2 regions of the Streptomyces sp. NPDC006134 genome follow, and region 2 is predicted to be linked to the other one. Evidence: predicted binding sites of a transcription regulator. Region 2 holds the regulator's gene; the other holds the start of a gene.
The links. Region 2 encodes HrcA, which represses chaperone genes, less so after heat shock. Its sites were predicted from a motif close to TTNGCACTCNGNNNNNCNGAGTGCNAA; they were not measured.

Region 1: a site for HrcA is predicted at 4,995-5,021, ahead of groL (chaperonin GroEL). Genes of this name have one in related genera too.

Annotation. Positions count from the first base shown of each region.
Region 1 is NZ_JBEXTV010000002.1:101,426-108,703, forward strand. It holds gene ABZ340_RS01795 (trehalose-6-phosphate synthase) at 1-113, opposite strand, end outside; gene ABZ340_RS01800 (hypothetical protein) at 280-1,014, shown strand; gene ABZ340_RS01805 (glucosyl-3-phosphoglycerate synthase) at 1,039-1,983, opposite strand; SAM riboswitch class I at 2,260-2,401, shown strand; gene thrC (threonine synthase) at 2,420-3,706, shown strand; gene ABZ340_RS01815 (MoaD/ThiS family protein) at 3,799-4,074, shown strand; gene ABZ340_RS01820 (cold-shock protein) at 4,512-4,715, shown strand; gene groL (chaperonin GroEL) at 5,185-6,807, shown strand; gene ABZ340_RS01830 (NADH:flavin oxidoreductase) at 7,014-7,278, shown strand, end outside.
Region 2 is NZ_JBEXTV010000001.1:240,865-248,142, reverse strand. It holds gene ABZ340_RS01155 (DUF3097 domain-containing protein) at 1-285, opposite strand, end outside; gene ABZ340_RS01150 (MBL fold metallo-hydrolase) at 320-1,045, opposite strand; gene hrcA (heat-inducible transcriptional repressor HrcA) at 1,219-2,235, shown strand; gene dnaJ (molecular chaperone DnaJ) at 2,236-3,372, shown strand; gene ABZ340_RS01135 (nitronate monooxygenase) at 3,701-4,786, shown strand; gene ABZ340_RS01130 (16S rRNA (uracil(1498)-N(3))-methyltransferase) at 4,783-5,532, shown strand; gene ABZ340_RS01125 (hypothetical protein) at 5,615-6,175, shown strand; gene ABZ340_RS01120 (S41 family peptidase) at 6,259-7,278, shown strand, end outside.

The DNA.
Region 1 (7,278 bases), on a different contig from region 2:
AGCCCGCCGCCCCCGCGTTTCGCGGTGAGCGAGCCGTCCTCCTCCACCTGGTACGACACCGGTCCTCGGTTGGAGGCCACCAGCACCTGAGCAGCACCGAACGTTGAAGCCATACGCCTCAACCTAGCCCGACCCGGAAACGCTCAAACGTTCGCGATTGCCGTCACGTCCGTGAATTCACCGGAAAACTTGTGAGAACCCTGTGCGCAGTTGAAAGATGTGCGATACATGTTTCAGTAGGTGTCCCGTGGCATGTCCGGGACCTCTGGGGGAGGATCCATGCACTTCATACGCGTCCGCCGACTCCTCGGCGCGGCAGCGCTGGCGGGGGCCGGCGCGCTCACCCTGGCCGGATGCGGGGGCGGGAGCGCCGCCACGACGGCGGACGAGCCCTCCGCGTCCGCCTCCACCACCGCTGCCGCCACCGCCACCGCCTCGCCGAGCGGCACCGGTCCGGAGACGTCCCCCGGCAGCACCCCGACGCCGTCCGCCGTCCCGTTGAAGGACTTCACCGGCGCGAGCATCGGAAAGGCGATCGCCGCGGCCGAGTCCGGCGGACTGCGCTACGCCGTCTACCTCCAGGGCACCGGACTGTCGCGGGACGGCGGCGGGCAGCGGGCCTCCTCCTGGGCGGCGGGCGAAGAGGTCTGCGACCAGATCGACGCCTCCGACGGCGCCTCCTACGACGTGGCGTTCACCGTCCCCCGCAGCGGCCGCGACTGCGCGGGACGGCTGCTGCACACGCCGGAGCCGACGCGCGCGGCCGGCACCGGCACCGGCACCGGGAGCGGATCGTCGGGCGGCGGCGGCTCCACGGGCGGCGGCGGCTCGACCGGGGGCGGCGGAGGCACGGCCTGCGCGATCACCAGCCCCGCGGGCAACTGCTACGCCGACGGCCAGTTCTGCGCCAACCGTCACCACGGTCTGAGCACCTACGGCCGGGGCGGCGAGTACCTGACCTGCAGCCAGGACGGCTCCGGTCGCTGGCGCTGGTCGGACGGCGTCACCGGCTGACGCGGACCTCGGGCCCCGGGACGCTCACGCCACCTTCCGCGCCGCGTACTCCGCGATCTCCACCATCGGCGGCCTCTCCTCGGTGTCCACGGAGTACGTCCGCGGCTCGAAGCCGTCCTCGCCGCGCTCGAACTGGGTGAGGGCGGGCCGCACCAGATGGCCGCGGGCCAGGCGGAGCTGGGCGGTGCGGTAGATGGCGGCGGCCATCCGGCCCAGCGCCTGGCCATCCTGGTGGCGGTGCTTGCGCACGCCCACGTCGACCTGGGCGAGGGCGTCCAGGCCCACCAGGTGCAGGGCGTCGACGAGCATGCCGAGCTCCACGCCGTAGCCGACGGGGAAGGGAAGCTGCTCCAGCAGGGAGCGGCGGGCCGCGTACTCGCCGCCCAGCGGCTGCACGAACCCGGCCAGCTGCGGCCAGTGCATGTTCAGCAGCGGGCGCGCCATCAGCTCGGTGACCCGGCCGCCCTGCCCGGCCGCGCCGCCCAGCGGACGGTCGTACATGGCCTTGACGAGGTGCACGTCCGGGTCGGTGAGCAGCGGGCCGACGATGCCGGTGACGAAGTCGGAGGAGAACTCGCGCAGATCGGCGTCGACGAAGCAGACGAGGTCACCGCCGGTGGCCAGCAGCGAGCGCCACAGCACCTCGCCCTTGCCGGGCACGGCCGGGAGGCGCGGGAGGATCTCGTCGCGGTGCACCACGCGCGCGCCCGCCGCGGCGGCCACCTCGGCGGTGCGGTCGGTGGAGCCGGAGTCGACCACGACGAGTTCGTCGACGAGCGGGGCCCGCACCATCAGGTCGTGGCGGATGGCGGCGACGATGTCGCCGACGGTCTCCTCCTCGTCGAGGGCGGGGAGCACGACGCTGACCGACTGCCCCGTGGCGCGCTTGGCGGCCAGGATCTGCTGGAGCGGGCGGTCGGACAGGGACCAGGAGCGTGTCCTCAGCCAGCGCTCGACTTCTTCCAGCACGGTCGGCGGCTCCTTCGCTCTCTCTGCGATCCGGTTCTCCCGGCTATCCGGTTCTCCCGGCTATCCGGTTCTCCCGGCGATCCGGTCCTCCCGGCGGTCCGGTTCCCCGAGGGACCGGTTCTCCCGGCGGTCCGGTGTGATCCATCTCGCGGTTCGGACGACTATCTCAACTGTCCTGGCCTTCGGTTACAGTCTTGAACAACACGGATGACCATTGCATGTCGGGGGTCGCCCCCCTGTCCGTCCGTGTTCGCGCACGTTCACACAACCGAATACAGCTCATCCAGAGGGGCAGAGGGACACGGCCCGATGAAGCCCCGGCAACCCTCCAGTCGGTTCTCGTTCAGGAGCGAGGCTCCCGGCTAGGGAAGGTGCCAAATCCGTCTCGCGGCGAGGTGCGCTGCGAGGAAGATGAGGAGAAAGGGCCTCGCCTCACATGGCTGTGCAGACTGTCGCAAGCACCCCCACCCCCACCTCCGTCGATCTCGGTCCTGCCGCGGCGCTTTCCTGCCGGGAGTGCGGCCACCGCGTCCCGCTCGGCCCGGTCTTCGCCTGCGAGGAGTGTTTCGGCCCGCTGGAGATCGCCTACGACTTCTCGGGCTACGACGCCGAAGAGCTCCGCAAGCGCATCGAAGCGGGTCCCGCGAACATCTGGCGTTACGCCCCCCTGCTGCCCGTCCCGGCCGATGTCGCGGACAAGCCGAACCTGAACCCGGGCTGGACCAAGCTCGTCAAGGCCGACCACCTCGCCCGCGAACTCGGCGTCACCGGCGGCCTGTACGTCAAGGACGACTCCGGCAACCCGACCCACTCCTTCAAGGACCGCGTCGTCGCCCAGGCCCTGGAGGCCGCCCGCGCCTTCGGCTTCACGACGCTGTCCTGCTCCTCCACCGGCAACCTGGCCGGCGCCGTCGGCGCCGCCGCCGCCCGCGCCGGCTTCCGCTCCTGCGTGTTCATCCCGCACGACCTGGAGCAGGGCAAGGTCGTCATGGCCGCCGTCTACGGCGGCGAGCTCGTCGGCATCGAGGGCAACTACGACGACGTGAACCGCTTCTGCTCGGAGCTGATCGGCGACCCGGCCGGCGAGGGCTGGGGCTTCGTCAACGTCAACCTCCGCCCGTACTACGCGGAAGGCTCCAAGACCCTCGCGTACGAGATCTGCGAGCAGCTCGGCTGGAAGCTGCCCGACCAGATCGTCGTCCCGATCGCCTCCGGCTCCCAGCTCACGAAGATCGACAAGGGGCTGCGGGAGCTGATCGAGCTCGGGCTGGTCGAGGACCGGCCGTACAAGATCTTCGGCGCGCAGGCCGAGGGCTGCTCCCCGGTGTCCACCGCCTTCAAGGCCGGCCACGACGTGGTGCGCCCGCAGAAGCCGAACACCATCGCCAAGTCCCTCGCCATCGGCAACCCGGCCGACGGCCCGTACGTCCTCGACATCGCGCGCCGCACGGGCGGCGCGGTGGAGGACGTCACCGACGAGCAGGTCGTGGACGCGATCAGGCTGCTCGCCCGGACCGAGGGCATCTTCGCCGAGACCGCCGGCGGTGTGACCGTGGGCGTGACGCGCAAGCTGATCGAGAACGGCGTCCTGGACCCGGCGAAGACGACCGTCGTCCTCAACACCGGCGACGGCCTGAAGACCCTCGACGCGGTGGCCGGCACCGGACCGACCGCGACGATCCGGCCCACCCTGGACGCCTTCCGCGAGGCCGGCCTCGCCTAGGCCCCCACAGGCCCCAGGCATCAGGGCATCGGTCCAGGCACCAGGGCCTCGGTCCGCGCCCCCGTACGTCATCCCGACCGGAGGATTCCCCCGTGAGCGTCACCGTCCGCATCCCCACCATCCTGCGCACCTACACCGGCGGCCAGGCCGAGGTGACCGCCGAGGGCGCGACCCTCGCCGAGGTCATCGCCGACCTGGAGAAGAACCACACCGGCATCGCCGCCCGCGTCCTGGACGACCAGGGCAAGCTGCGCCGCTTCGTGAACGTCTACGTCAACGACGACGACGTCCGCTTCGAGCAGGGCCTTCAGACGGCCACCCCCGACGGGGCGGGCGTGTCCATCATCCCGGCGGTCGCCGGCGGCTGACCGGGACCCGCCGCCTCCGGTGGCGGCGACCGCCCGGCGTTCTTCCCGTTGCCCCCTCCGCGAGAGAAGCGGAGGGGGCAATTCCGTGTGATTGAGCGCGGTACAGTTGGGGAACGCGGTGCTGATCTTCCGGTGAGGAGCCCCGGATTCCTGCCGCCCGCCCGACAAGATGTAGCCAAAATGTGGGCGTCCTTTGCGGCTTTCGTGCCTTATGTGCAGCCCGACTTGCCCCGCATTTTACCGAATTCATGCCACATTCCGGACCGCGCGCGTCCGGATTTCTCGTCCGATTGACCTGTTGCAGACGGCAGTTGGGCAGATACATTCGGCCGCGGTCGACGCGTTCCGGCGCACGCCCCCAGTCGTTGGGGGGTGAGGTCTGACCCGGATCCGCGAAGTGTGGATCTGTGCAAGGGCCAGTAATAGGGGAGTTAGGCATGGCTCAGGGCACCGTCAAGTGGTTCAACGCGGAGAAGGGGTACGGCTTCATCGCGGTCGACGGTGGTGCGGATGTTTTCGTCCACTACAGCGCGATCCAGATGGACGGCTACCGCACCCTGGAAGAGGGCCAGCGGGTCGAGTTCGAGATCTCGCAGGGCCAGAAGGGCCCGCAGGCCGACATGGTCCGCGTCTCTGCCTGAACGCGCGGCCGACCGCAAGCGAACGGTCTTCTCCGGAGGGCCCGCACCCGCCACGGGTGCGGGCCCTCCGTCGTGCCCGCCCGCCATGCCCGTCGTGCCCACCCCTCGTGCCCGCCCGTCAGGCTCGTGCCCGCCCGCCGTATCCCGCCACCGCGCCCCGCCCCGCCCCGCCCCGCGCCGCACCGAGCCCGGCACCCCGCCCCGCGTCCGGTACCGCGCCCGGCGCCGGTATGCGCCTGTTCGCGCGCGGCTGAGTACCCCGCCGCTCCCTCGAAGGCGCTTGCACTCACCATGCCCGAGTGCTAATCATTGGCGTTAGCACTCTGAAGGTGAGAGTGACAGCGAAGGACCGGGTCGGTGAGGCCCGCAGGCCGGGTGGGGCAAGGAACCACGAGGCCGGCGAGCCGTCCGTCGCGGGCGCGGGCGCGGTCCGAAGGAATCACCCCCAGTCCTGGAGGGACCACTTCACATGGCCAAGATCATCGCGTTCGACGAGGAGGCGCGGCGCGGCCTCGAGCGCGGCATGAACCAGCTCGCGGACGCCGTCAAGGTGACCCTCGGCCCCAAGGGCCGCAACGTCGTCCTCGAGAAGAAGTGGGGCGCCCCCACGATCACCAACGACGGTGTCTCCATCGCCAAGGAGATCGAGCTCGAGGACCCGTACGAGAAGATCGGCGCCGAGCTGGTCAAGGAAGTCGCCAAGAAGACGGACGACGTCGCCGGTGACGGTACGACCACCGCGACCGTTCTCGCCCAGGCGCTGGTCCGCGAGGGCCTGCGCAACGTGGCCGCCGGCGCCAACCCGATGGCTCTGAAGCGCGGCATCGAGAAGGCCGTCGAGGCCGTCTCCGCCGCCCTGCTGGAGCAGGCGAAGGACGTCGAGACCAAGGAGCAGATCGCCTCCACGGCCTCCATCTCCGCCGCCGACACCCAGATCGGCGAGCTCATCGCCGAGGCCATGGACAAGGTCGGCAAGGAAGGCGTCATCACCGTCGAGGAGTCCCAGACCTTCGGTCTGGAGCTGGAGCTCACCGAGGGTATGCGCTTCGACAAGGGCTACATCTCGGCGTACTTCGCCACCGACATGGAGCGTATGGAGGCCGTCCTCGACGACCCGTACATCCTGATCGCCAACTCCAAGATCTCCTCCGTCAAGGACCTGCTCCCGCTCCTGGAGAAGGTCATGCAGTCGGGCAAGCCGCTGCTGATCATCGCCGAGGACGTCGAGGGCGAGGCCCTGTCGACCCTGGTCGTCAACAAGATCCGCGGCACCTTCAAGTCCGTCGCCGTCAAGGCCCCGGGCTTCGGCGACCGCCGCAAGGCCATGCTCGGCGACATCGCCATCCTCACGGGCGGCGAGGTCATCTCCGAGGAGGTCGGCCTCAAGCTGGAGAACGCCACCCTCGACCTGCTGGGCAAGGCCCGCAAGGTGGTCATCACCAAGGACGAGACCACCATCGTCGACGGTGCCGGCTCCGCCGACCAGGTCCAGGGCCGCGTGAACCAGATCCGCGCCGAGATCGAGAACAGCGACTCCGACTACGACCGCGAGAAGCTCCAGGAGCGCCTGGCCAAGCTCGCGGGCGGCGTGGCCGTCATCAAGGCCGGTGCCGCCACCGAGGTCGAGCTCAAGGAGCGCAAGCACCGCATCGAGGACGCCGTCCGCAACGCGAAGGCGGCCGTCGAGGAGGGCATCGTCGCCGGTGGTGGCGTGGCCCTGCTCCAGGCCTCCCAGGTGTTCGAGAAGCTGGAGCTGGAGGGTGACGAGGCCACCGGTGCCGCCGCTGTGAAGCTGGCCCTGGAGGCCCCGCTGAAGCAGATCGCGGTCAACGCCGGCCTCGAGGGCGGCGTCGTGGTGGAGAAGGTGCGCAACCTGACCCCGGGCCACGGCCTGAACGCCGCGACCGGCGAGTACGTCGACCTGGTCAAGGAAGGCATCATCGACCCGGCGAAGGTGACCCGTTCCGCGCTGCAGAACGCCGCCTCCATCGCCGCGCTGTTCCTCACCACCGAGGCCGTCATCGCCGACAAGCCGGAGAAGGCCGCTGCCCCGGCCGGCGGCGGCATGCCGGGCGGTGACATGGACTTCTGATCGATCCCCGATCGATCCGGTCCTTTTCCGAGGGCGGTATCCCCAGTTCCGGCTGGGGGTGCCGCCCTCGGGCGTGCCCGGGATCACAGGGGGCCGGGCGGTGCGGGCGGAATCCGGCCGGGGGAGGGGCGGTTGACGTGGGAGTGCGTTGAATGCACGCGCACATACCTACCGGTACCACCAGCATCGCTTCGAGGAGCCCCCACGTGACCGTCACCGCCTCCGAAGCCGCCTCCCGCGCGGCCGACATCCTCTCCCGTCCGGCCGTCATCAACGGGCTGACCGTCCCGAACCGCATCGCGATGGCGCCGATGACCCGTGAGTTCTCCCCGGGGGGCGTCCCCGGCGAGGACGTCGCCTCGTACTACGGCCGCCGCGCCGCCGCCGGTGTCGGCCTGATCGTCACCGAGGGCACCTACGTCGGCCACCCCTCCGCCGGGCAGAGCGACCGCGTGCCGCGCTTCCACGGCG
Region 2 (7,278 bases):
GGCCACCGACCCGGACGCCGTACGCGTGGGCCGTACCGGCCCCGACGGCGGCTTCACCAGCGTGACCGCCCTGCCCTCCAGCAGGAAGCCCCGCGGCTCCAGCGGGAACACCCGGTGCTTGCCGAAGCGGTCCTCCAGGGTCACCGTGCCCGCCTCGCAGCGGATCACCGCGCCGCAGAAACCCGTCCCCGGCTCCTCGACCACCAGACCCGGTTCCGCCGGGACCTCGGGGACCGGCCGGGGCTTCTTCCACGGAGGGGTCAGATCGGCGGAGTACTGGCGCATTCTCCCGACGATAGGAGGAGTCCGCGCGCCCGGTTCAGCGCGACACGCCGAAGCGCGCCGCCAGCGCGTCCCGCTGCCGCCGCACGAACTCCGCGTCCACCACCGCCCCGTGGCCGGGCACGTACCGCGCGTCCTCGCCGCCCAGCTCCAGCAGCCGGTCCAGGGCGGCCGGCCAGTGGGACGGCACGGCGTCGGGGCCCGCCTGCGGCTCGCCGGACTCCTCCACGAGGTCGCCGCAGAAGACCACGTCCACCTCGCCCGGCACCAGGACCGCCAGGTCGTGGGCGGTGTGCCCGGGACCCACGTCGGCCAGCACCACCCGCCGCCCGCCGCCCAGGTCGAGCGTCAGCTCGCCGCGCACCTCGTGGCGGACGGGGACGAGCGCGTCCGCGGCCTCCCGCGCCCGCCCCGCGTCCAGGCCGTGGGCCACCGCGTCCGCGCGCAGCTCCTCCCGGCCGCCGGCGAGCGCCTCGCCCACGCCCGCCGCCCCGAACACCTCCGCGCCCGCGAACGCCGCCGCCCCGAAGACGTGATCGAAGTGGGCGTGGGTCAGCGCGAGATGCGTCACACGCCGCCCGGCCAGCCGCTCCGCCCGCGCCCGCAGCCGCGCCCCCTCCCCGAGGCTCGACCCGGCGTCGATCAGCAGCGCCGCGCCCCGGCCGGCCACGAGCCCCGCCGTGCAGTCCCACACCGGCAGCCGGCACCGGCCGACCCCGGCCGCCACCCGCTCCCACCCCAGCTCTTCCCAAGTCACCGTCATACCGGGGACGCTAGCGGGCACGGGACCCGTGACCGCGGCGGCGCGGGACCAGCCTTGCCGGGGAAGTACCCCACCGCCGTACACTGGGCCGGGGAAGACTGGCACTCGCACGCGCCGAGTGCCAGGCGACGACAGGGAAGACACCCGGCGGACGACTTCTGGAGGTGTGCGCGATGCTCAGTGAACGCAGGCTTCAGGTGTTGCGCGCCATCGTCCAGGACTACGTCGGCACCGAGGAGCCCGTCGGCTCCAAGGCGCTCACCGAGCGGCACAACCTCGGCGTCTCCCCGGCCACCGTGCGCAACGACATGGCGGCCCTGGAGGAGGAGGGGTACATCGCCCAGCCGCACACCAGTGCGGGGCGGATCCCCACCGACAAGGGCTACCGGCTCTTCGTCGACAAGCTGGCCGGGGTCAAGCCGATGACCGCGCCCGAGCGGCGCGCGATCCAGAACTTCCTCGAGGGCGCCGTCGACCTCGACGACGTGGTGGCCCGCACGGTGCGGCTGCTCGCGCAGCTCACCCGGCAGGTCGCCGTCGTCCAGTACCCGTCGCTGACCCGCTCGACCGTGCGGCACGTGGAGCTGCTCTCCCTCGCGCCCGCGCGCGTGATGCTCGTGCTGATCACGGACACCGGGCGGGTCGAGCAGCGGGTGGTCGACTGCCCGGCGCCCTTCGGCGAGACGTCCCTGGCGGACCTGCGCGCGCGGCTGAACAGCCGGGTCGCGGGCCGCCGCTTCACGGACGTGCCCAGCCTGGTGGAGGACCTGCCCGACGCCTTCGAGGTCGAGGACCGCGGTACGGTCTCCACGGTGCTCTCCACGTTGCTGGAGACCCTCGTCGAGGAGAACGAGGAGCGGCTCATGATCGGCGGTACCGCCAATCTCACCCGCTTCTCGCACGACTTCCCCCTCACGATCCGGCCGGTGCTGGAGGCGCTGGAGGAGCAGGTCGTCCTCCTGAAGCTGCTAGGCGAGGCGAAGGATCCGGGCGTGACCGTCCGCATCGGTCACGAGAACGCCCACGAAGGACTCAACTCCACGTCCGTCGTGTCGGTCGGTTACGGTTCGGGCGGCGAGGCGGTTGCCAAGCTCGGCGTGGTCGGACCGACCCGCATGGACTACCCGGGAACGATGGGAGCGGTACGCGCAGTGGCACGGTACGTCGGACAGATCCTGGCGGAGTCGTAGGTGGCCACGGACTACTACGCCGTACTCGGCGTGCGCCGCGACGCGTCGCAGGAAGAGATCAAGAAGGCCTTCCGGCGGCTCGCACGCGAGCTGCATCCGGACGTCAACCCCGATCCGAAGACGCAGGAGCGGTTCAAGGAGATCAACGCCGCCTACGAGGTGCTGTCGGACCCGCAGAAGAAGCAGGTCTACGACCTCGGCGGCGACCCGCTCTCGCAGTCCGGCGGCGCCGGCGCGGGCGGCTTCGGGGCCGGCGGCTTCGGGAACTTCTCCGACATCATGGACGCGTTCTTCGGCACGGCGTCGCAGCGCGGGCCGCGCTCGCGCACCCGCCGCGGCCAGGACGCGATGATCCGCATCGAGGTCGAGCTGGACGAGGCGGCCTTCGGCACGACCAAGGACATCCAGGTCGACACGGCGGTCGTGTGCGCCACGTGCAGCGGTGAGGGTGCCGCGCCGGGCACGTCCGCCCAGACCTGTGACATGTGCCGCGGCCGCGGTGAGGTCTCCCAGGTCACGCGGTCCTTCCTGGGCCAGGTCATGACCTCGCGCCCCTGCCCCCAGTGCCAGGGCTTCGGCACGGTCGTCCCGACGCCGTGCCCGGAGTGCGCCGGGGACGGCCGGGTCCGCTCCCGCCGGACTCTCACCGTCAAGATCCCCGCCGGTGTCGACAACGGCACCCGCATCCAGCTCGCCGGCGAGGGCGAGGTCGGCCCCGGCGGCGGTCCCGCCGGCGACCTGTACGTCGAGATCCACGAGCTGCCGCACCCGACCTTCCAGCGGCGCGGCGACGACCTGCACTGCACGGTGACGATCCCGATGACGGCGGCGGCCCTCGGCACCAAGGTGCCGCTGGAGACGCTCGACGGTCGGGAGGAGGTCGACATCCGCCCCGGCACCCAGTCCGGCCAGTCGATCCCGCTGCACGGCCGGGGCGTCACGCACCTGCGCGGCGGCGGACGCGGCGACCTCGTCGTCCACGTCGAGGTGCAGACCCCGACCAAGCTCGACCCCGAGCAGGAACGCCTGCTGCGCGAGCTGGCCAAGCTGCGCGGCGAGGAACGGCCGCAGGGCCAGTTCCAGCCCGGGCAGCAGGGGCTGTTCTCGCGGTTGAAGGACGCGTTCAACGGGCGCTGACGCGCGTGCGGTCAGGGCGGCCGGGGGTCCGGGGGTCGTCCCCCGGGCAGGCACGGTCAGCCGGGGCGGCAGGGGCTGTTCTCGCGGTGGAAGGACGCGTTCGACGGGCGCTGACGCGCGTGCGGTCAGGGCGGCCGGGGGTCCGGGGGTCGTCCCCCGGGCAGGCACGGTCAGCCCGGGCAGCAGGGGCTGTTCTCGCGGTTGAAGGACGCGTTCGACGGGCGCTGACAGTGATCACCCGGCCCGCTTCCCGAGGGCCGGTGCTGTCGGCCCATGCCCGCGGAAGGGTGGATTCGGAGCGGTGTGCGGGACGTGACACCATGCGGTCATGTCCTCCGCGCTGACCGATCTGTTCCCCCTGCCGATCGTGCAGGCCCCCATGGCGGGCGGTGTCTCCGTGCCGCGGCTCGCCGCCGCCGTGAGCGAGGCGGGCGGGCTGGGGTTCCTGGCCGCCGGGTACAAGACGGCCGACGGGATGTACCAGGAGATCAAGCAGCTCCGCGGGCTGACGGGCCGGCCCTTCGGCGTCAACGTGTTCCTGTCGCAGCCGGAGACGGCCGACCCCGCCGCCGTCGGCGTCTACGCCCACCAGCTGGCGGGCGAGGCCGCCTGGTACGAGACCGGGCTCGGCGACCTGGGCCACGGCCGGGACGACGGGTACGACGCCAAGCTGGCGGTGCTGCTCGACAACCCGGTGCCGGTGGTCTCCTTCCACTTCGGCTGCCCGAGCCGTGAGGCCCTGGACGCCCTGCGCCGCGTCGGCACCTTCACCCTGGTCACCGCCACCACCGTGGAGGAGGCGCGGGCCGTGGAGCGGGCCGGCGCGGACGCGGTGATCGCGCAGGGCGTGGAGGCCGGCGGCCACCAGGGCACCCACCGGGACGTGCCGGAGACGGACGGCGCCGGGATCGGGCTGCTGTCGCTCCTCGCCCAGGTGCGCGAGGCGGTGAGCCTGCCGGTCGTCGCCGCCGGCGGCCTGATGCGCGGCGCGCAGATCGCCGCGGTGCTCGCGGCCGGCGCGAGCGCCGCCCAGCTGGGCACCGCGTTCCTCGCCACCGACGAGTCCGGCGCGCACCCCCTGCACAAGCGGGCCCTGACCGACCCCCTGTTCGCCCGCACGGAGCTGACCCGGGCGTTCTCCGGGCGCCCGGCGCGCGGCCTGGTCAACCGCTTCCTGCGCGAGCACGGCCGCTACGCCCCCGCCGCCTACCCCGACGTCCACCACCTCACCGCGCCGCTGCGCGCGGCGGCGGCCGAGGCGGGCGACGCGCAGGGCATGGCGCTGTGGGCGGGACAGGGCCACCGGATGGCCCGGGAGCTGCCCGCGGGGCGGCTGGTGGAGGTACTGGCGGACGAACTCGCGTCCGCCGTCGCGGAGTTGCCGGGGTTCCCGGCGGGAGGTGCGGGCCGATGACGGCACCGGTGTTCGTGGTCGACTCCCTTCAGCCGGCGGACCTGCCGGGCGGGGAGTACGTGCTGGACGGCCCCGAGGGGCGGCACGCCGTCTCCGTGAAGCGGCTGCGGCCCGGCGAGGACGTCGTCCTCACCGACGGGCGGGGGCGCTGGGCGGACGGCGTGGTGAAGGCCGCCGAGGGCAAGGACCGGCTCGTCGTCACGGACCTGACGGACGTGCGCGACGAACCCCCGGGGCAGCCCCGCATCACCGTCGTCCAGGCCCTGCCCAAGGGGGACCGCGGCGAACTCGCCGTCGAGACGATGACCGAGGTCGGCGTCGACGCGATCGTGCCCTGGGCGGCGTCCCGCTGCATCACCCAGTGGAAGGGCGAGCGCGGGCTGAAGGCGCTGGCCAAGTGGCGGGCGACGGCCCGGGAGGCCGGCAAGCAGTCCCGCCGGGTCCGCTTCCCCGAGGTCGCGGACGCGGCGACCACCGAACAGGTCGCCTCGCTCCTGGCCGGTGCCGACTTCGCCGCCGTCCTCCACGAGTCCGGCGAGACCCCGCTGGCCACCGCCGAGCTGCCCGCCTCCGGCGAGATCGTGCTGGTGGTCGGCCCCGAGGGCGGCGTCTCGCCCAAGGAGCTGGAGCTGTTCGCGCGGGCGGGCGGACGGCCGTACCGGCTGGGGCCCAGCGTGCTGCGTACCTCCACCGCCGGTACGGCCGCGGCGGCGGTGCTGCTGGCCCGTACCGGCCGCTGGAGCTGACGCGCCGGTCACGCCGGGGGGGCGTGCCACATGGCCGTATGCGCTCTACCGCGTTGGCGGGGGCGGTGGCAGTCTGCCGTCCATGGGGGTATCGAGGCCGATCCGGTGGTGGCCGCGCGGGCGGCGGGCGGTGGTCGCGGGGGCGTTCGCGGCCCTCGCCGTGGGCGGGGCCGCCGCCTGTGATCCCGGCGGGCTGGGCTCCGCCTCGGTGGCGTACACCACCGACGAGACGGTGACGCGGGAACTGAACCGGCAGAAGGCGGGCGTGCGGTGGCTGACCTGCACCGCCTCCTACGGCGACGGCGGTACGGCGTCGGCGCGTCCGGCGTCCGGGCAGACAGCCGCCTCCGTCGCCTCCGTCGACTGCGAGGGCGAGACGGAGGACGGCAAGGAGATCACCGTCGACGGCGAGGTGACCCGCGTCGTCGACGGGGCCTGCGTGCGCGGGAACCTCACCGCGAAGGTGGACGGCAAGGTGTGGTTCCGCGTCGACGGGCTGGGCGACTGCGACGCCACGCCCACGCCGCCCGCGGGCGGTACCGCCCGGGAGCGGCCGGGGCCCACCGCGACCGTGACGGTCACCGTCACCAAGACCGTCTGGTGCCAGGAGCACCCCAAGTGCTGGCCGACGGAGGGGAAATGACGTGCGCGGGGACGTTCACGAGGGCGGGTGGCAAGTGATCCGGCCCCCTGTCCAGCGCGGCCCGCGCTGCATAGGGTGACCGGGTGACCCAGTCAGCATCGCCTGCCTATCTCCGTTACCCGCACCCGCACGGCGACCTGGTGGCCTTCACCGCCGAGGACGACGTGTGGCTCGCCCCGCTCGACGGTGGCCGGGCCTGGCGCGTCAGCGCCGACAACGTGCCCGTCACCCACCCGCGCATCTCGCCCGACGGCGCCTTCGTCGCCTGGACCTCCACCCGCGACGGCGCCCCCGAGGTGCACCTCGCCCCGGTCGACGGCGGCCCCGCCAAGCGCCTCACCCACTGGGGGAACTGGCGCACCCAGGTGCGCGGCTGGACCCCGGACGGCCGGGTGCTGGCCCTCAGCGCCCACGGCCAGGCCAGTTCGCGCCGCACCTGGGCCCGTGCCGTGCCGCTCGACGGCGGCCCCGCCGCCACCCTGCCGTACGGGCCCGTCGGCGACGTCGCGCACGGCCCGGAGGGCACGGTGCTGCTGTCGTCGGGGATGAACCGCGAGGCGGCCTGGTGGAAGCGGTACCGGGGCGGCACGGCGGGCAAGCTGTGGATCGACCGCGAGGGCGACGGCGAGTTCGTCCGGCTGCACGAGGAGCTGGACGGGAACGTCGAGTACCCGCTGTGGGTCGCGGGGAGGGTGGCGTTCCTCTCCGACCACGAGGGCGCCGGGGCGCTGTACTCCTCCCTGCCCGACGGGTCCGACCTGCGGCGGCACACCCCGCTCGGGGGCTTCTACGCCCGGCACGCCGCCACCGACGGCACCCGGGTCGTGTACTCCTGTGCCGGTGAGCTGTGGGTGCTGGACGACCTGGAGGGCGCCGAGCCGCGGCGGCTGGACATCCGGCTCGGCGGGCCGCGTGTCGACCTCCAGCCGTACCAGATCGACGCCGCCCGCTCGTTCGGGTCCGCGTTCCCGGACCACACCGCGCGCGGCAGCGCCGTCGCCGTACGCGGCGGCGTGCACTGGGTCACCCACCGCTCCGGTCCCGCCCGCGCGCTGGCCGTGCGGCCCGGCGTCCGGGCCCGGCTGCCGCGCGTCTTCCGCGCC